Regions from separate parts of the Arthrobacter sp. Y-9 genome, predicted to be linked through region 2. Evidence: predicted binding sites of a transcription regulator. Region 2 holds the regulator's gene; the other holds the start of a gene.

Region 1 (11,614 bases), 960 kb from region 2:
CGCGGGCGCCTACGTCCTCTTCGTCTCGCTCCTTCTCGCTGGCATCGCGGTGCCGTCGACCGTCCAGGGCCGTGCCCGGGAATCCTTCCGGAGGCGCGCGACCACCGACCCGGCCCTCCGGTCCCTGCTGGAACAGGACCTGGCCACGTGGCGCGATCCCGTCGGCAACGCAAGCTACGGACCCCTCTGAACGCCCCTTACGGCCCCTCCCAGACCACCCCTGCCAGAAGGCCCCGCCACGAATCACCTTCAGACGCGAAAGAACAGCTGATGCCCCCACAACCGGGTTTTGGGGGCATCAACTGTCACTTCGCGACCGAGGCGGGTGCGGGTGAAACGGGCGCGGACGAACCAGACGCGCGTCAGACGTGCGACCGGCGGCGCTGCGGGAACAGCGCGATGCCGAGACCGACCACCGCGATCACCATGCTGAGCACGAGTCCCGGACGGAACTGGGCGAGCATCGCGGAGGCGTCGTGGGTCGGGGAACCGCCGTGCGACCCGGAGGTGACGATTGCCGTCGTCACGGCGAGCACGAGAGCCGCGCCCACCTGGGTGCTCGACTGGATGAGGCCGGCGGCGAGGCCCTGCTCGTCGTCGTGGATACCCGCCGTCGCCTGCACATTGATGGCCGGGAATCCGAGGGCGAAGCCGACGCCGAGCAGGAGGACCGACGGCAGGACGTCCACCACGTAGTTGATGTCCGGGCCGATGCGCAGGAACCACGCGTATCCGGCCGTCAGGGCGGTCAGGCCCACCACGATCAGACGGGTCGCGCCGAAGCGGTCGATGAGCTTGTCCGCGAACGGTGCGCTGCTGACCACCAGGAGTCCGGCGGGCAGGAGTGCCAATGCCATCGAGAGCGGCGCCCAGCCGAGAACTGACTGCAGGAACAGCGTGACGATGAACTGGAAACTCAGGTACGAGCCGAAGAGCGCGACGGCCGCGAGGTTGGCGCGGGCCACCCAGCCTTCCCGGAGGATGCCGAAGCGGATCAAGGGGTGACGGGTGCGGGTCTCGATGAGCCCGAACAGCGCGAGCACCACGGCGGACAAGACGAATCCGCCGATGGTGAAGGGCGAGGTCCAGCCGGAATCGGGGGCCTGGACCACGGTGAAAACAAGGCCGAGCATCCCGAGCGCCAGCGTCACGGCGCCCCAGATGTCGTGGCCGCCTTCCGCCGCGGGGCGGTCACGCGGGATGAACCGCAGGGCCATCAGCAGGACCAGGGCGGCGACCGGCACCGAGACCAGGAAGGTCCAGCGCCAGCTCAGCTCGGTCATGAATCCGCCGACCACGAGGCCCAGCGAATAGCCACTGGCGCCGAAGGTCGCGTAGATGGAGATCGCCTTGTTGCGGGCGGGGCCCTCGACGAAGTTGGTGGTGATGATCGAGAAGCCGGCCGGGGCGGTGAACGCGGCGGCCAGCCCCTTGATGAAACGGGTGGCGATCAGCAGGGTGGGGTCGCTGACCAGGCCGCCCAGCAGGGAGGCGAGGCCGAAGACGCTCAGGGCCACCAGGAAAACCCGACGGCGGCCGAGGAGGTCCGCCATGCGGCCGCCGAGCAGCAGCAGGGCGCCGTAGCCGAGTACGTAGGCCGAGACGATCCACTGGAGGGCGCCGGTGCCGAGGCCGAGTTCCTGGCCGATGGAGGGAAGGGCGACGCCCACCATGGAGACGTCGAGGCCGTCGAGGGCGAGAACGATGCAAAGGGTCACGAGGAGCAGCCAGGTGCGGCGGCTCCAGAGAAGGTCGGAGACAGCCAGGCCGGGTGCCGGGGAGGTCCGGGGGCCGGCCCCTGTCACGGGGGCTGCGGTCAGTGTGCTTCCTGAATCCATGGGAACAACTTATATGACGCATCATCGAATGACAAGGAAAATGTTTCCATGGAAAAATATTCCGTCATGGACTAAAATGGCGACATGTCAACTACAGACGCCACGGCCCTCGTGGAGCAATGGCGCTCCGTGCAGAGCTGCTATCTCAAGACCTCCAACACCCTGGACCGCGAGCTGGCCTCGCACTTCGGGATCGGGCTGAACGACTTCGAGACCCTGGACCTGCTCGCGGAGTACGGGGATGCGGAGTGCCGCATGAAGGACCTCACCCAGGTCTCCCCCATGACGCAGAGCGCCTTGAGCAAGATCGTCGACCGCCTCGAGAAGGGTGGCTACGTCCACCGCTCCGCGTGCAGCGAGGACCGGCGCTCCCTCGTGGTGGGCCTCACCGACGCGGGAGTCCAGCTGCACGAGGACGCCGCGAAGATCCACCGCGAGGTCCTGATGAACACCCTCGCGGCGCCCACGGAGTCCTGAGAGGCCTCCCCCCCTCACGCGAACCGCCACATGGTGCCCGTATCCCCCACGGATACGGGCACCATGTGGCGGTTCGCGTATCCGACGGGGCGAGCGGACCGGAGACGACGACGGCGGCGGGCCACCCGGTAAGGTGGCCCGCCGCCGTCGTCGTCAGCGAGGTGCTGCTCGGCGCTGTTCAGAGGCTCAGCGCCGCACCGGAACTCAGCGCGAGGTGTAGTTCGGCGCCTCGACCGTCATCTGGATGTCGTGCGGGTGGCTCTCCTTGAGGCCGGCCGGGGTGATCCGGACGAACTTGCCGCGGGCCTTCAGCTCGGCGATGTTCGGGGAGCCGACGTAGAACATGGTCTGGCGCAGGCCGCCCACCAGCTGGTACGCCACGGAGGACAGCGGGCCGCGGTAGGCGACGCGGCCTTCGATGCCTTCGGGGATCAGCTTGTCGTCACCGGAGACGTCCGCCTGGAAGTAGCGGTCCTTCGAATACGAGGTGTTCTTGCCGCGGCTCTGCATGGCGCCCAGGGAGCCCATGCCGCGGTAGCTTTTGTACTGCTTGCCGTTGACGAAGATCAGGTCGCCCGGGGACTCGGCACAGCCGGCCAGGAGCGAACCGAGCATGACCGTGTCGGCGCCGGCGACCAGGGCCTTGCCGATGTCGCCCGAGTACTGCAGACCGCCGTCGGCGATCAGCGGGACGCCCGCCGGGATGGCCGCCTTGGCGGATTCGTAGATGGCGGTGATCTGCGGGACGCCCACCCCGGCCACGACGCGCGTGGTGCAGATGGAGCCCGGGCCCACGCCGACCTTGATGCCGTCGGCGCCGGCGTCGATCAGGGCCTGCGCACCCTCGCGGGTGGCGGCCTGACCGCCGATGATGTCCACGTGCGCGGCGGACTTCTCGGCCTTCAGACGGGCGATCATGTCCAGCACGCCCTGCGAGTGGCCGTTGGCGGTGTCCACGAACAGCGCGTCGACGCCGGCCTCGACCAGGGTCATGGCGCGCTCCCAGCCGTCACCGAAGAAGCCGATGGCGGCGCCCACGCGGAGGCGGCCTTCCTCGTCCTTGGTGGCCAGCGGGTACTGCTCCGCCTTGGTGAAGTCCTTGGTGGTGATGAGGCCCTGGAGACGGCCGTCCGCATCCACGAGCGGGAGCTTCTCGATCTTGTTCTTCGCGAGGAGGTCCGAGGCCTCGTCACGGGTGATGCCGACACGGCCGGTCACGAGCGGCATCTTGGTCATGACGTCGCGCACGAGGCGGTTGGGGTACTCGCTCTCGGGGACGAAGCGGGTGTCGCGGTTGGTGATGATGCCGAGCAGGCGGTTGTCGGCGTCGACCACCGGAAGACCGGAGACGCGGTAGCGGGCGCAGAGCTGGTCCAGCTCGAGGAGTGTGGCGTCCGGACCCACCACGAGCGGGTTGGTGATCATGCCGGATTCGCTGCGCTTCACGCGGTCCACGTGGTCCGCCTGGTCCGCGATGGACAGGTTGCGGTGGATGACGCCAAGGCCGCCCTGACGCGCCATGGCGATGGCCATGCGGGATTCGGTGACGGTGTCCATGGCCGCGGAGAGCAGCGGGGTCTGGACCGTGATGCGCTTGGAGATGCGGGACGAGGTGTCGGCGTCCGACGGGATGACGTCGGTGTGGCCGGGCAGGAGCAGGACGTCGTCGTAGGTGAGTCCCACGAAGCCGAACGGATCGTGTTCAGGGGTGGTCATGAGTGCGCCTCTTTCGGGGATACCGGGTGGGTGTGCAACAGATGACCAGCCAGTCATTACGGGTCTGGTCCGTGCGTAGTTGATTAATTCTAAACGCGACAGACGGGGCCGCTGTTCCTCCGGGCCCGCGTGAGCTTCACCACTTGATGAGCCGGGTGAACTCCGACGCGAACGGCGCCGCCAGCGTGTCCACGAACGTCTCCGTCAGATGGTTCGAATCCAGGAACACCCGCACCTTCCCCACCACCGGCGGGCACGTGGTGGGCAGGCAGATGTAGTCGCTGAGATCGATGAAGGTGGTGTTCTTCAGGACCGGCTCCAGCGGCGCGTAGACGGGCACCGCCGGCAGCACCTGATCCCGCTGCATCACACAGGCCGGGTTGTCGACGCCCTTGACCAGCGCGCATTCGGCGAGGTTCTTGGAGGAGCGGGGGTTGTCCCGCAGCCCGACCACCTTGATGCCCTGCTCGCCGAGATCGCGGGCAGTGCTCTCGAATCCGGTGCTCAGCTGCTCGTCCGGGGAGTCCGGGGTGGACTGGGTGGCCATCGTGATGACGAGGTCCGGCTTGAGCTGCTTGATGTACTGGCGCAGATCGGCGTTGAACGCGTCGCACTCCTCGTTGCCCGTGGGCTCCACGGAGTACGGGCAACCGCCCTTCACATCGGCGATGAGGTTCCAGTTCTGCTGGGCCGCCAGAGGCTTGATCGCGGCGAGCATCTGCTGAGCGTGGGAGTGACCCACCACCAGAACGGTCTTGGACGCGGTCCCCTCGGCGGGCTGCAGGGCGCAGTTGCGGATGACCTCGTCTCCCTGACTCGGGCTGAAGGCGCCCTCGCAGCCGCCCTCCAGCGTGGACCAGTCACTGCCGACGCGCTCCGGCTGGGGCACGACGGCGCTGGCCGACTGCTCCTCCGGGACATAGCCGGGCTCGAGGCTGGTGGCGCCCGGGTTGGTGACGGTGGAGACGCTCACGGGCGTCATGGACTTGGCTTTGTAGTCGACCCGCCAGGCGGTCAGCGGCACGGCGGCGCACATCACGAGCGTCACCGTCGCGACGACCGCGTTGCTCGTCCTCCGCTCGACCCAGTTCCAGCTGCGCAGCGGCTTCTCCACGAAGCGCGTGGTGAGGACCGCGGCCGCGAGGGAGAAGACGATGATGCCCAGGCCCAGCAGGAAGCCCGCGGACTCCCGGTCGGCCACCACGAGAGCGAGGGTCAGCACCGGCCAGTGCCAGAGATACAGCGCGTAGGAGTTCCCACCGAGCCGCGCCAGGGTCTTGGAGCTGAGGATCCGATCGACCCCCACCCGGGATTCCGTGGCGCCGGCGACCAGCACCGCGGACACGGCGAGCGTCGGCCACAGGGCGACATAACCGGGGAAGGCTCCCTGGACGTCGAGGATGAACCCACAGCTCAGCATGGCGGCCACGCCGGCCCAGCCCAGCACGATCCGCACCGTGCGGGGGAAATTCAGGTACGGCAGGACCAGCGCCAGCAGGGTTCCCAGCGCGAACTCCCACATCCTGGCGAAGGTGTCGAAGTACGCCAGCGCCTGATGACTCGCGGTGTACTGCACCGAGAAGATGAAGGACGCCACGAAAACCACAGAGAACACCGGGATCAGCACCGCGCGGTAGTTCCAGCCGAACTTCCGCGCCAGGATTCCGCAGAGCACGAAGATCAGGGGCCACAGGATGAAGATCTGCCCCTGGATGGACAGCGACCAGAAGTGCTGGAAGGGACTCGCCAGCGAATGGTCCGGGGCGTAGTAGTCCACGGACTGCGCCTGAAGGGCCCAGTTCTCCACATAGAACAGCGAGGCGAGGCCCTGGCCGATGATGTCGGCCCAGCGCGTGGCGGGCACCAGGAACCGGACGGCCAGGAGCACCACCACGATCACGAGGACGGCCGCAGGGAGCAGCCTCTGGAAGACATGGAGGTAGTGCTTCGGCAGGCTGACCCGCTGCCCCCGTTCGAAGCGCCGCGTGAACTGCAGTGTCATGAGGAAGGCGGAGATGAGCAGGAACGCGTCCACGCCTCCGGACACGCGCCCGAACCAGACGTGATAGGTGACGACCATCAGGACCGCGAGAGCGCGGAGCCCCTGGATCTCCGGACGGAAGGAACGCGCCGCGCCCGCGGAAGGGGTCGCGTCGGGGCTCGAGGGGCCGGCCGTGCGAGCCGTGCCTCCAGAGAGCCGTGTGAGGGCGTTCTTCATCGTCGCGGTGAGCATACCTATCCAGCCGTCGGAGCGTTATCTCATCGTTACATTCTAGCCTGTGCGCCGGCTATGCGCCTCCTCGGGACCTACTGGCCTACTCCGCACTCTTGACTAGTGTGCATTGCGTAGTAGTGTCGTGTGCAGAAGATCCGTGGACGAACCATGAGGTCGGAAAGGGGGATCCGTGGAAACCACACAGTTGCTCAAAGGTGTCCTGGACCTGGCCGTCCTGGCCGTGCTGGAGCGTGAGGACGGCTACGGCTACGACGTCGTCCGACGGCTCCGCGCGGCGGGACTCGAGGAGGTCGGGGACGCCTCGGTGTACGGCACGTTGCGCCGGCTCTACAACGGAGGCGCGCTCAGCAGCTATGTCGTGCCCTCCGACGGGGGCCCGCACCGGAAGTACTACGGCATCAACACGCAGGGCAAGGCCCTGCTGGAGGTCCAGGCCAAAGGATGGCAGGACTTCTCGCGCAGCATGGACCTGCTGATCTCCGGGGGTCCGCTCCCCGGCACCCGCACCACCGAAACCACCCAGGAGACGGAATGAGCACCACTGGAACCACGGGCGTCCCGGCAGCCATCGCCGACTACGCGGCGGCCGTACGCCGCGAGCTCGGCGATCTGCCGAAGCACGACGTCGACGAGCTGACCGAAGGCCTCGACGCCGACCTCCTGGAGCAGTTCCGTGAGTCCGGGACGGCGCCGCTGGAATCGCCGGCCTCGTACGCGGCGGAACTGCGGACGTCCGCCGGACTCGCCCCCAGGAGCGAGAGCCGGTCCGGCGCGGTGCGTGGCTTCACCGCCCTATACCGCGAGGCCGTCACCAAGCTCCGCCTCGCCGCGGATCGATACCCCCTCCTCCGGGCCACCTGGGATTTCCTCGTCCTGCTGCGACCGCTCTGGTGGGTGGTCCGGGCCTGGACGGTGTATCAGATCATCGCGTCGGCGTGGGGATCGGGCGTCCCGCGCTTCGTGTTCCCGCACGGACCGCTGACGTGGGCGTTCTTCATCCTCTGCGTGGTGCTGAGCGTCAGCTGGAGCACCAAGGTCCTCCGGCCCGGACACCGGCCTGCCCGGCTGCGGACGATCACCAATGTGGTGACGGTGGTGGCATCCCTCGTCACGGTCCCCATGGCGATCTCGGTGGCGAACAGCACCAAGGAGTACACCGGGTACGTCCCCGCAGGATCGTGCGCCCTGTACGACGGCGTCTGCCACAACGGCTCGGTCGTGGGACCGTTCTTCGTCTACGGCCCGGACGGCACGCGCCTGGAGAACGTCCGGTTCTTCACCAACGACGGGTCCAGCATCCCGATCGATCTGGCCCCGGCGGAGGATCCCGGCCCGTGGGTCGTCGCGCCGCGGAGCACGTCCGGAGCCGTGGCCCCGGGCATGAGTCCCGCGCCCAGCCCGACCACACCCGGCCCTGCAACACCAGGCAGCGCCGTGCCCGGCGCCGGTGCGACGTCCGCGCCGCGCTCCCCCGCGCCGTCGTCGCCGGTCACACCGGCTCCGACCAGTCCGAAGCCGAGCGCCACGCCCGGCCGCTGAGCCCAGCCGCCGGCGGTGAGCCGGCCCCGACAACACGAAAGGCCCGGATCCATTGGGGGGATCCGGGCCTTTCCGTGTCAGAGACGGGTCAGTGCTGGTGACCTGCGTGCTCATCCTCGTCGGAGGGCTTCTCGGCGACCAGGGTCTCCGTGGTCAGCACCAGCGCGGCGATGGAGGCCGCGTTGCGCAGAGCCGAACGGGTCACCTTGACCGGGTCGATGACGCCGGCCTCGATGAGGTTCTGGTACTCGCCGGTCTTGGCGTTGAAGCCGTGGTTGTTCTCCAGCTCGGAGACCTTGGAGACCACCACGAAGCCGTCGAAGCCGGCGTTCTGGGCGATCCAGCGCAGCGGCTGAGCCAGAGCGCGGCGGACGATGCCCACGGCAGCGGCGGCGTCACCCTGCAGGGCGGCGACGGCCGGGCTCTCATCCAGCGCCTTGAGAGCGTGGATCAGAGCGGAACCACCGCCGGAGACGATGCCCTCTTCGAGAGCGGCACGCGTGGAGGACACGGCGTCCTCGATGCGGTGCTTCTTCTCCTTGAGCTCGACCTCGGTGGCGGCGCCGACCTTGATGACACCGATACCGCCGGCGAGCTTCGCCAGGCGCTCCTGGAGCTTCTCACGGTCCCACTCGGAGTCCGTGCGCTCCAGCTCGGCACGCAGCTGAGCCACCCGCGAGGCGACGTCGTCGGCCGTGCCGGCGCCGTCCACGATCGTGGTGGAGTCCTTGGTGACCGTGATGCGACGGGCGGTGCCGAGCACCTCGAGGCCCACCTGGTCCAGGCTCAGGCCCAGCTCCGGGGAGATGACCTGGGCGCCGGTCAGGATCGCGATGTCCTGCAGCATGGCCTTGCGGCGGTCGCCGAAGCCCGGAGCCTTGACGGCGACCACGTTCAGGGTGCCGCGCAGGCGGTTGACGATCAGCGTGGACAGAGCCTCACCGTCGACATCCTCAGCGATCACGAAGAGCGGCTTGTTGGCCTGCAGGGTCTTCTCCAGCAGGGGAAGCAGGTCCTGAAGGCTGGAGATCTTGCCCTGGTTGATCAGGATGAAGGCGTCCTCCAGGACGGCCTCCTGGCGGTCCTGGTCCGTGATGAAGTACGGGGACAGGAAGCCCTTGTCGAACTGCATGCCCTCGGTGAGGACCAGCTCGGTCTGGGTGGTGGAGGACTCTTCGATGGTGATGACACCATCCTTGCCGACCTTGCCGAAGGCCTCGGCGAGCAGCTCGCCGATCTCCTCGGACTGCGCGGAGATGGCGGCCACGTTCGCGACGTGGTTGCCCTCCACTTCACGGGCGTTCTCCAGAAGGCGATCGGCCACGGCTTCCACCGCGGTCTCGATGCCACGCTTGATCTCGCCCGGAGCAGCGCCGGCGGCCACGTTGCGGAGGCCTTCCTTGACGAGGGCCTGGGCCAGAACGGTGGCGGTGGTGGTGCCATCGCCGGCCACGTCGTTGGTCTTGGTGGCGACCTCCTTGGCGAGCTGTGCGCCAAGGTTCTCGTAGGGGTCGTCCAGCTCGACTTCACGGGCGATGGTCACACCATCGTTCGTGATGGTGGGCGCGCCCCACTTCTTGTCCAGCACGACGTTGCGGCCGCGCGGGCCGAGGGTGACCTTGACCGTGTTGGCCAGCTTGTCGATACCGGCCTCGAGCGCGCGGCGTGCGGCGTCGTCGAACGCCAGTTGCTTTGCCATGAGTGTCCTTTCAAGAGCAGATCCCCGTCACCGACAGGGGGCACCGGCCAGGCCGGGCACCCGGTCATGGTGCGGGGATCTGCGCTACATGAGCTGTAGGGGCGTTACTTGACGATGATCGCCAGGACATCGCGGGAGGACAGCACGAGGTACTCCTCACCGCCGGCCTTGACCTCGGTGCCGCCGTACTTGGAGTACAGCACGACATCGCCCACGGCAACGTCGATCGGAACACGGTTGCCATTGTCGTCCACGCGGCCGGGGCCAACGGCCACGACTTCGCCTTCCTGCGGCTTCTCCTGAGCGGAGTCCGGGATGACCAGGCCGGAAGCGGTGGTCACTTCAGCGGCGAGCTGGCGGATGACAATACGATCCTCAAGAGGCTTGATGGAGACCGACACGATCTCTCCTTTGCATGAGATTTCTTACGTCTTCAGCCGCGGTGCCAACCGTCGTCGCGGTGCCGGCAGCAACCTTGGGCTTAGCACCCGAGGGGTACGAGTGCTAATAGCAACTGTAGGGATGCGTTAGCACTCGGTCAAGGCGAGTGCCAACTATTCGTCATCGGCGGAACACCTCCGCCTCGACGTTCGGCGCGGGGCCGGGGCACGGTCAGTCGAGGATGTCCTCGACGCCCAGGTCGCCCTGCTCAGGATCCTGCCCCTTCGGACGGTTGTCGCGGTTGAGATAGAGCCCCACGGCCCCGAGTGCGGCGAACACGGCGGCGAGGATGAGGACCACCCAGGCCCCGGCGCGCACGGGCGAGTAGATCTCCCGCAGCCCCTTCGCCTCCTCGGTGGCGTCGGCGATGTTCTTGCCGTCCACGGAGTACACGGCGGCATTGAACGTGTCGAGGACCCACAGCACACCCAGGACGGCGAAGGCCACGAGGAGCACGACCACGCCCACGATCAGCAGGGCCCGCGAATACTCGCCGAGCAGGGCCACCAGCACCTTCCGGGAGCTCGAGGCGGATGATCTGGGCTGGTGGGCGCTCATACTGCCAGCCTACCGGCCATGGCTGGACGCCCGCTCCGCCCGCGACCCTTCCGCCGCCGGCCCGCGCACTAGGCTGGAACCATGCCCACCCCCGACGGCCAGATCGCGCCCCTGCTCACTGCCGAGGCCTTCTCCCTGCTGAACTCGCTGGAACCCTACTCCGAGAAGGACGCCCTGGCGCAGAACCTCCGGCTCCGTAAAGAGGGACATGATCCGGCCCTGGTCGCCGCCCTGCTGACCCAGAGCCGGCTCCGGGCGAAGGCGGAGGCGAAGTTCGGTCCGTTCGCGCAGGACATGTTCTTCACCCCGGCCGGCCTGGAACAGGCAACCCGGCTCAACGTCGCGGCCCTGCACGCCGAACGGTACCGCCGGGCCGGGGTGACACGCGTGATCGACCTCGGCTGCGGCCTCGGCGCCGACGCGCTGGCCCTGGCGTCCCTCAACCTCGACGTCACCGCCGTCGAGCGGGACGAGGAGACCGCCGCCTGCGCCGCCGTGAATCTGCGGTCCTTCCCGGAGGCGCGCGTGCTGCACACGGACGCCACTACGCTGGACCTCGCGGAGTACGACGGCGTGTGGCTGGATCCCGCGCGCCGGGAGGTCTCCACGTCCGGCTCGGCCAGGCTGTGGGACCCCGAAGCGTTCTCCCCTCCCCTGTCCTTCGTGGAGCGCCTCGCCGCGGAGGAGAAGGCCGTGGGTGTGAAGTTCGGCCCGGGCATGCCCCACGAATCGATCCCGGCGGGCTGCGAGGCCCAGTGGGTGTCCGTGGACGGCGACGTCACGGAGGTCACCCTCTGGTTCAACGCCCTGGCGCGGGAGGGCGTCCGGCGCTCGGCGCTCCTGCTGACACCCGCGGGTCGAGTGGAACTCACCTCCGGGACAGAGTTCGGCGAGAGCCCGGAGGCGCTGACCGGCCCGGTGGAGGGCTTCCTGCACGAGCCCGACGGCGCCGTCATCCGCGCCGGGCTCGTCTCGGATCTGGCGGAACGGATCGGGGCGCACTTCCTCGATCCTCAGATCGCCTACCTCGCAAGCGAGAAGGCTCTTGCAACGCCCTTCGCGCGGAGCTACCGCATCCTCGAGACCATGCCGTACAACGTCAAGGCTCTC
Region 2 (9,231 bases):
GGGCGTCGAAGAGAGGACGCAGGTACGGGTCGATCTTGTCGTTGAGGGTGCCGGGCAGGAATCCGAGCCGCTCGCCCGCCTCGACGGCGGGGCGCGTCAGGATGATCCTGGTGACTTCCTTGTTCTGCAGCGCCTGGACCGCCTTGGCCATGGCCAGGTACGTCTTGCCGGTGCCGGCGGGGCCGAGTCCGAACACGATCGTGTTCTGGTCGATGGCGTCGACGTAGCTCTTCTGGTTGAGCGTCTTCGGCCGGATCGTGCGGCCGCGGCTGCTGAGGATGTTCTGGGTCAGCACTTCCGTGGGCGTCGGCACGGTGCGCGCGCTCAGCATGCCGAGGAGCTGCACCACCAGTTCGCGGGTGACCGGCGTGCCCCGTTCCGACAACGACTTCAGCTCCAGTACCAATCGGTGTGCCAGCTGCACGTTCTCGCTGGGACCCTTCAGCGTCAGCTCATTGCCGCGCACATGGAACGTCACGCTGGGGAAGGCCGCCTCGAGGCCGCGCAGGGATTCGTCGTGGGCGCCCAGCGCCCGCACCATCGCCGTGCCCGTGTCGAAGTGGACCACTTCGGTCCGCGAGAGGGGCGTGCTGTGCGGGAAATCGGCATGACCTGACAGGGCCCCCGATGGCATGGTTTCTTCGCTCATGGTGCCGGCCCTCGCGACCGGATATCCCTTTCCTGGAAATCGTGCGGCCATGAAGTCCATGGCCTGCTGAAAGTCTACGTCAGGACGCCGGACGGTCACGGCTTGGGCACAGCGGGGTATCAATCGGATTGCACTTCGGCCGCCCACCCGTCCTGGCGCCCGCTGAGCCGATGCGCTGTGGCAAGGTGGAATGCGGGGCATGCTGATGAGCAGGCCCTTTCGCATGGGCGACCACCGGCCACCGGCCGTGAGGCGCCTTCTATCCGGGATCAGGAGAGGCACGGTGAGCATGGTCAGCACCCGACGTCGGCGACTTCCTGCGCGCCTTCTGGCCCTCCCGCTCGCGGCCGCGCTCCTGTCCGCGTGCACCGCGACGCCCTCCGGCACCGTCTCCTCCGGCCTGCCGGACCCGCAGTCGCTGGCCACCTCCGTGCCGGAGGTCACCGCTGCTCCGAGCGGCACGGCGGACACCGAGACCCAGGTGCAGATCTACTGGATCGGACGCACGGGCGGCAACGCCTACCTCTTCTCGGAGCCCCGCAAGACGGGAGCCGTGGACGATCCCGTCACGTCCGCCCTCAAGGTCATGATGGCTGAGAAGCCCGAGGACCCCGATTACTTCACCGCCTGGCAGGCCCCGCACCGCCTGGCGGCCTCGATCTCCGGGGCCTCCACCATCACGGTCGATGTCAGCGCCGACGCCTTCTCCAAGAATCTGGACCCGTCCATGGCCAAGCGGGCTCTGCAGCAGCTGGCCTTCACGGCAGTGTCCGCCGCCCGCGCGTCGGGGATGGTCGATTCCTCGGTGGAGCCGGAGGTCGTCCTCCTCATCGACGGACGCAATGACGTCGAGGCGTTCGGTTCGATCCCGCTGAACCTGCCGTTCCACCGGGACCTGGCGTTCCTCTCCCCCGTCCGCATCATGGTCCCCCAGGACGAGGCCGTGCTCAGTTCGGGGACGCTGTCCTTCAACGGCGTGGTGCTGGGAGGCCAGAAGAACGTGACCTGGTCGATCTCCCCGGCCGGCTCCCCCGCCGGCCAGGACGTGATCTCGTCGGCCACGGTGGCCCTGACGACGACGGCGGAGAAGGTGGGCCGGTTCAGCGCCCGGACGGTGCTGCCGAAGGGGCACTACGAGCTGACCGTGTCCACCATCGTTCCCGGCGGCTCACAGCCGGTCGAGGATTCGAAGAGCGTCACCATCCGCTGACGCCGCAGCGCCCCGTCAGATCACCAGCGGCCGAGGACGGTGCTCGCCACCACGAGGGCAGCCGGCCCCGCCGAGGAGGACCGCAGCACGTGCGGTCCAAGGAGTGCCATCCGGGCTCCGGCGGCTTCGAAGGCCGCCACCTCCGCCGGGGAGATCCCGCCTTCCGGACCCACGATCAGCAGGACATCGCCTTCCAGCGCCGCCACGTCACCCAGTTGCGAGGCCAGGGACGTGGCCGCATCCTCGTGAAGGATGAACGCCGCGCCTCCCTGGGCGATCCGCCGGGCGAGACCGGCGGAGTCAAGAACGTCCTCGACCTCCGGGGTGCGGGCCCGGCGCGACTGCTTGGTGGCCGCCCGGACCACGGACCGCCACTTGGCCAGGGCCTTCACCGCCCGGTCGCCGCGCCAGCGAACGATGGACCGATCCGACTGCCACGGGATGACGCCGTCGATCCCCAGCTCGGTGGCGCTCTCGATGGCCTGTTCGTCCCGGTCCCCCTTGGCGAGGGCCTGCACGAGGATCAGCCGGGGCGACGGCGAGGGCTCACGCACGATCTTGAGCGCGCGCACCACCAGTTCACCGGAGTCGGACGACTCGACCTCGCCGATGACACGGGTCCCCTGCTCGTCGACGAGATCCACGCCCTCCCCCGGTGAGAGCCGTTTGACCGTCACGGCGTGCCGGGCCTCGGCGCCGTCGACGGTGACCAGGCCTGCGGGTTCCACCTGGTCGAGGGAACCGGCGGGGGCGAAGAAGACCGGATTGCTCATGGCTAGAGGTTGCCGAACTTGTCGCGGAGCTTGGCGAACATCCCGCCGCTGCTGGCGAGCCTGCCTGCGGTGAACTCCTCCTCGCGGAGACCGGCGAGCTGGCGGAGGAGCTCTTCCTGTTCGGCGTCGAGCTTCGTGGGAGTCTCCACCTGGATGCGGACCTTCAGATCCCCACGGCCGTAACCCCGCAGATGCGTGACGCCAAGCTCGTGAAGGGTGATCACCTCGCCGGACTGCGTGCCGGGCTTGATGGTGATCGACTGCGGACCGTCGAACGTCTCCAGCTCGACGTCGGTCCCGAGGGCGGCCGCGGTCATGGGGACCTTGAGAGCCGCGTGCAGGTCGTCGCCGTCGCGCGTGTAGGTCTTGTCCGGGTTCACCTTCACCTGGACGTACAGATCACCCGAAGGGCCGCCGGCGATGCCGGCTTCCCCGTGACCGGAGAGCTGGATCCGGGTCCCGGTGCTCACGCCCGCGGGGATCTTGATGGAGAGCGACCGGTGTGAACGCACCCGGCCCTGGCCGTTGCACTCATTGCACGGGTCCTTGATGACGGTGCCGAAGCCCTGGCAGCTGGGGCACGTGGCGGCCGTCATGACCTGGCCCAGGATGGAGCGCATGGGGCGCTGCACCTGACCGGCGCCGTGGCAGATGTCGCAGCGCTCCGGGCTCGTGCCCGGCTGGCAGCAGCTGCCGTCGCAGGTCTCGCACACCACGGCCGTCTCCAGCTCGAGCGTCTTCTCCACGCCGAACACGGCGTCCTTGAGATCGATCCGGACCTCGACGAGCGCGTCCTGACCGCGCCGCACGCGGGAGGCCGGGCCGGCAGCGGCGCCGCCGCCACCGAAGAAGGTGTCGAAGATGTCCTGGAAGGCGAAGCCGGAGCCGGAGTATCCGCCGAAGCCGTTGTCGGTGCCGTTCTCATTGCCCGTGGTGTCGTAGACCCGGCGCTTCTCGGGATCCGAGAGGACCTCGTAGGCGTGCGTCACGGCCTTGAACTGCTCGGCGGCGTCCTCCCCGGGGTTCACATCCGGGTGGAGGGTCCGCGCGAGCTTGCGGTAGGCCTTCTTGATCTCCTCGCCGCTGGCGTCGCGCGGGACTCCGAGGACTTCATAGTGACTGCTCACGTGTGTGTACTTCTCTTCCTCTGTTGGGTGACTTGCTGTGGCGTCGGGCGACCGATGAGGTCACCCCGCCAGAATCCGTGAAAGGTAGCGGGCGACGGCGCGCACGGCAGCCATGGAGGACGGGTAGTCCATGCGCGTGGGGCCGAGGACGCCCACCTTCGAAGCGGCGCCCTTGCCATAGCCGGTGGCCACCACCGAGGTTCCCGCGAGCTCGTCGAACGGGTTCTCGCGTCCGATGCTGATGGCCACGCCGTGCTGATCCTGGTGCATCTCGGTCAGGAGCCGCAGCATGACCACCTGCTCCTCGAGAGCCTCCAGGACCGGGCCGATGCTGAGGGGGAAGTCCATGGTCGCGCGGGCGAGATTCGCGGTCCCCGCCAGGACGATCCGGTCTTCGGCGCTCGAATCGAGCAGGGACAGCAGCGCCGCGGCGAGAACAGCGGCCGGCTGCTGCAGGCCGGGCGTCACCGTCGCGGTCAGGACCGGGACGGTCTCCCGGAGGGTGTCGAGCGGCTGGTTCGCGCACCCCGCGAGGAACAGCGTCCTCAGCACGGCGACGTCGGACTCGGCCAGGACCTGACCGAGGTCCACGACGCGCTGGTCCACCGACCCCGTGTCCGTGATGAGCACGAGCAGCACCTGCGAGCCGCCGAGCGCGACCACCTCCAGATGCCGCAGCCGCGCCTGGCTGGCCTTGGGATACTGCACCACCGCCACCTGGCGGGTCAGCTGGGACAGCAGACGGGCCGAACGCTCCAGCGCGTCATCCAGATCGGAGGCGCCGTCCAGGAACGAGTGGATCGCGCGGCGTTCGGCGGCGGACAACGGCTTGACCGAGGCCAGCTGGTCCACGAAGAGCCGGTATCCCTTGTCCGTGGGAATGCGGCCGGCGCTCGTGTGCGGGGCCGCGATCAGCCCCTCCTCCTCCAGCGCCGCCATGTCGTTGCGGATGGTCGCGCTGGACACGCCCAGCTGATGGCGCTCGACCAGGACCTTGGATCCCACGGGCTCGCGGTAGTGGACGTAGTCCTCCACGATCGCGCGCAGGACTTCGAGACGACGAGGATCACTCACTCGGCCACCTCCACATGCTCTTGCTCTTCGGCGTTTCTCTTAGCACTCTACCTCTCTAAGTGCTAATTCTAGTATGCCTGCCCCGGACCCGGGACATCGCCAGGCGGAGAACAGCAGGAGGCTTCATGTCCATCCATTCCTGGGGACCTCAGGACCTCAGCGCACCCGCCAAGAAGCAGCTGCGCGAGGTGCCGGTGGAACGGGGCATGGTCCTCGAAGAGGTCCAGACGGGCTGGGTCGGCGCCGTGACGCGTGTGGAGAAGTCCGGCGGGATGCACATCCTCAGCCTGGAGGACCGCCGGGGCAAGGAGCGTTCCTTCCAGCTCGGGTTCGGGTTCCTCCTGGACGGCGAAGCGGTCAAGGTCGTCCCGCCACGAGCCACCCCACCGGCCCAGCAGGGACCACGCCGGACCGCCAGTGGTTCCCTCCACGTCGACACCAAGGCCCGCACGGCCCTCGCCAGCCGGATCTGGGTGGAAGGCAAGCACGACGCCGAACTCGTTGAGCGCGTCTGGGGCGACGATCTGCGGGTGGAGGGCATCGTCGTCGAGCCTCTGCACGGCATCGACGATCTGGAAGCGGCGGTGGCCGCCTTCGGTCCCGGCCCCGGCCGCAAGCTCGGCATCCTGGTCGATCACCTGGTTCCCGGTTCGAAGGAACAGCGGATCGTCGACGCCCTGATGCGCAAGCCGGGCGTCAGTGGGAACGTCCTGGTGGTGGGCCATCCGTACGTCGACGTGTGGCAGGCCATCAAACCCCAGACCCTCGGCATCCCGGCCTGGCCGCAGATCCCCCGTGGCACGGACTGGAAGACCGGCATTCTTCAGGCCTTCGGCTGGCCTCATGCCACGGCGGAGGACATCGGCCTGGGCTGGCAGAAACTGCTCTCCACGGTCCGAAGCTACGCTGACCTGGAACCGAGCCTGCTGGGGCGTGTCGAGGAGGTCATCGATTTCCTCACGGCCTGACCTCCCAGCCACTATGCTGAGTAGGAAACGCCGTCACGGGTCCTGCCTGTGATCCGGAACTATCTCAGGAGTAAGTGCTGTGTCTGACGCATCCGGACCGAAGCCCCAGGGAGCATCCTCCCCGGGTGATCAGCCGCGCTCCGCGTCCGGCATGAACGGCGGCCCGGCCCAGAACAGTGCCGGCCAGGCCTCTGGAGAGCACCCCTACACGGGCGCCAGCGCCGTGCCGGAGCCCTTGAGTTCCAGCGAGGACCGGCAGTGGGCCATGCTGGCCCACTTCGGCGGCATCCTCGGCTTCATCCCCTCGCTCCTGATCTACCTGATCTTCAAAGACCGCGGGCCGTTCACGGCCCAGGAGTCGAAGGAAGCCCTCAACTTCACTCTGCCGCCCACGCTGGTGGCCGTCGTGGCGAACATCCTGAGCCTCATCCCCTGGATCGGCGGGATCTTCGCGGTCATCGCGGCCCTGATCTGGATCGCCCTCACCGTGTTCTCCGTGATCGCCGGCGTCCACGTCAACAGGGGCCAGCCGTACCGCTACAAGTACAACCTGCGGCTCATCAAGTAGCCGAAAGGCGGAACCCCGCGAAGGGGTTCCGCCTTTTTCATGCCCTGAAGGCTCCCGGGTGGTGGGCGGCAGGGTCAGTCCGGCAGCAGACGGCGCACGACGGCGTCGGCCAGGAGGCGTCCCCGCAGACTCAGGCGCACGGTGCCCTTGAAGGCGGCCTGCGGGTCGATGAGGCCGTCCGCGATCAGGCCCGCGACGGCGGTGCGCCCCTCGGCGTGGAGCGCCGAGGGGGGCAGGCCTTCAGCCAGCCGGACGCGCAGGAGGACATCCTCGAGGTAGCGCGTGCCGCCGTCGAGCACTTCCTTGCCCGCGGCCGGCGAGACGCCGTCCCCGAGGCGCTGCGCATAGGCGCGCGGGTGCTTGACGTTCCACCAGCGCACCCCGCCGACGTGCGAGTGGGCGCCAGGGCCGATCCCCCACCAGTCGTCGCCTCGCCAGTACGCGAGGTTGTGCCGGCATTCCTGGCCCGGTTCGCGGGCCCAGTTGCTGACCTCGTACCAGTCGAAGCCGGCCGCTGCGAGGCGCTGCTCGGCGAGCTCGTACTTGTCCGCGTGATCGTCGTCGTCCACATCAGGGACTTCGCCACGCCGGATCTGGGCTGCGAGCTTCGTGCCGTCCTCGATGATGAGGGCGTATGCGCTCAGGTGGTCGGGCTCGCAGGCGAGGGCGGCGTCCAGGGAACGCTCCCAATCGGCCAGCGACTCCCCCGGCGTCCCGTAGATGAGGTCCAGGCTCACGTTGAGGCCGGCGGCCCGGGCCCATTCCACCACCTGCGGAACCCGCTCAGGCCGGTGGACCCGGTCCAGCGTCTTGAGCACATGCGGGACGGCGGACTGCATGCCGAAGGACACGCGGGTGAAGCCGGCTTCCGCGAGCCGCGCCAGGGACCCCTCGGTGACCGTCTCGGGATTCGCCTCGGTGGTGACCTCCGCGCCCGGTTCCAGACCCCAGAGATCCCGGGCACGGCCCAGAAGGGCCCCCAGTTCGTCCGGGTTCAGCAGGGTCGGCGTGCCTCCACCGAAGAACACGGTGGACACGGGGCGCGACGGAACGCCGGAGCGCTCCAGGACTCCGGCCGCGAAGTCCAGCTCGGACAGGGCGGTGCCGGCGTACTCGTCCTGGCTCGCGCCGCCGCCGAGTTCCGTCGCGGTGTAGGTGTTGAAGTCGCAGTAACCACAGCGGACCGTGCAGTACGGCACGTGGATGTACAGGCTGAAGGCGCGCTCCTGCGCGCCCTCCCTGGCCTGGGCATCCAGGAGCCCGTCCGCTGGTGCCGGGTCACCGAGAGGAAGCGCACTGGGCATGGGCTACTTCTTGGCCTTGTCCTTGCCGTTGCCTTCGTCGTTGCTCAGCGCGGCGATGAAGGCTTCCTGCGGGACCTCGACGCGGCCCACCATCTTCATGCGCTTCTTGCCTTCCTTCTGCTTCTCCAGCAGCTTGCGCTTACGGCTGATGTCACCGCCGTAGCACTTGGCGAGCACGTCCTTGCGGATGGCGCGGATGTTCTCGCGGGCGATGATGCGCGCGCCGATGGCGGCCTGGATGGGGACCTCGAACTGCTGACGGGGAATGAGCTCCCGCAGCTTGGAGGTCATCATGACGCCGTAGGAGTAGGCCTTGTCGCGGTGGGTGATCGCACTGAAGGCGTCCACCGTCTCGCCCTGGAGCATGATGTCGACCTTGACCAGGTCGGCGACCTGGTCGCCGTCGGCCTTCCAGTCCAGCGAGCCGTAGCCGCGGGTCTTGGACTTCAGGGTGTCGAAGAAGTCGAAGACGATCTCCGCCAGCGGGAGCCGGTACCGGATCTCCACGCGGTCCTCCGAGAGGTAGTCCATCCCGCCCAGGATGCCTCGCCGGGACTGGCACAGCTCCATGATGGCGCCGACGAACTCGTTCGGCGCCAGGATCGTGGCGGACACCATCGGCTCGCGCACCTCGGCGACCTTGCCGACGGGGTATTCGCTCGGGTTCGTGACGTGGACGACCTTCTTGTCTTCGAGGGTCACCTCGTACTCCACGTTCGGAGCGGTGGAGATCAGATCCAGCTTGTACTCGCGCTCCAGGCGCTCACGGGTGATCTCCAGGTGGAGCAGGCCGAGGAAGCCCACGCGGAAGCCGAAACCGAGGGCCGCGGACGTCTCCGGCTCGTACACGAGTGCCGCGTCGTTGAGCATCAGCTTCTCCAGCGCGTCACGGAGCACCGGGTAGTCCGTGCCGTCCAGGGGGTACAGGCCGGAGAACACCATGGGCTTGGCGTCCTCATACCCGCCGAGGGACTCCGAGGCGGGCTTGTGCAGCGTGGTGACGGTGTCACCGACCTTGGACTGGCGGACGTCCTTCACACCGGTGATGAGGTAGCCGACCTCGCCGACGCCCAGCCCCTTGGTCGGCACGGGCTCCGGAGAGCTTACACCGATCTCGAGGAGTTCGTGGCTCGCCTTGGTGGACATCATCTGAATGCGCTCACGCGGCGACAGCTTGCCGTCCACGACGCGGACATACGTGACCACGCCGCGGTAGGTGTCGTACACGGAGTCGAAGATCATGGCACGCGCAGGCGCGGCCGGATCGCCGACGGGCGCCGGCAGGTCCTGGACGATCTTGTCCAGGAGGCCCTCGACGCCGACGCCGGTCTTGCCGGAGACCATCAGCACGTCCTCGGGCTTGCCGCCGATGAGGTTGGCCAGTTCCGCCGCGTACTTCTCCGGCTGGGCGGCGGGCAGGTCGATCTTGTTGAGCACGGGGATGATCGTCAGATCGTTCTCCATGGCCAGGTAGAGGTTGGCCAGCGTCTGGGCTTCGATGCCCTGCGCGGCGTCCACCAGGAGGATCGCGCCTTCACAGGCGGCCAGCGAGCGGGAG

What was found. The regulator HrcA, encoded in region 2, represses chaperone genes, less so after heat shock. The targets are predictions, from matches to a motif close to TTNGCACTCGNNNNNNNCGAGTGCNAA.
Region 1: groES (co-chaperone GroES) is a predicted target of HrcA. The motif match lies at 10,033-10,059, and genes of this name have one in related genera.

The regions. Positions count from the first base shown of each region.
Region 1 is NZ_CP121463.1:2,685,369-2,696,982, forward strand. Features, by position in the region: gene P9849_RS12090 (hypothetical protein) at 1-190, shown strand, start outside; gene P9849_RS12095 (MFS transporter) at 363-1,838, opposite strand; gene P9849_RS12100 (MarR family transcriptional regulator) at 1,923-2,315, shown strand; gene guaB (IMP dehydrogenase) at 2,520-4,031, opposite strand; gene P9849_RS12110 (acyltransferase family protein) at 4,168-6,264, opposite strand; gene P9849_RS12115 (PadR family transcriptional regulator) at 6,437-6,802, shown strand; gene P9849_RS12120 (hypothetical protein) at 6,799-7,806, shown strand; gene groL (chaperonin GroEL) at 7,895-9,505, opposite strand; gene groES (co-chaperone GroES) at 9,610-9,906, opposite strand; gene P9849_RS12135 (hypothetical protein) at 10,118-10,504, opposite strand; gene P9849_RS12140 (class I SAM-dependent methyltransferase) at 10,586-11,614, shown strand, end outside.
Region 2 is NZ_CP121463.1:1,729,321-1,738,551, reverse strand. Features, by position in the region: gene P9849_RS07635 (PhoH family protein) at 1-649, opposite strand, end outside; gene P9849_RS07630 (GerMN domain-containing protein) at 933-1,859, shown strand; gene P9849_RS07625 (16S rRNA (uracil(1498)-N(3))-methyltransferase) at 1,880-2,632, opposite strand; gene dnaJ (molecular chaperone DnaJ) at 2,635-3,759, opposite strand; gene hrcA (heat-inducible transcriptional repressor HrcA) at 3,820-4,833, opposite strand; gene P9849_RS07610 (DUF3097 domain-containing protein) at 4,959-5,801, shown strand; gene P9849_RS07605 (DUF4870 domain-containing protein) at 5,881-6,369, shown strand; gene hemW (radical SAM family heme chaperone HemW) at 6,444-7,673, opposite strand; gene lepA (translation elongation factor 4) at 7,677-9,231, opposite strand, start outside.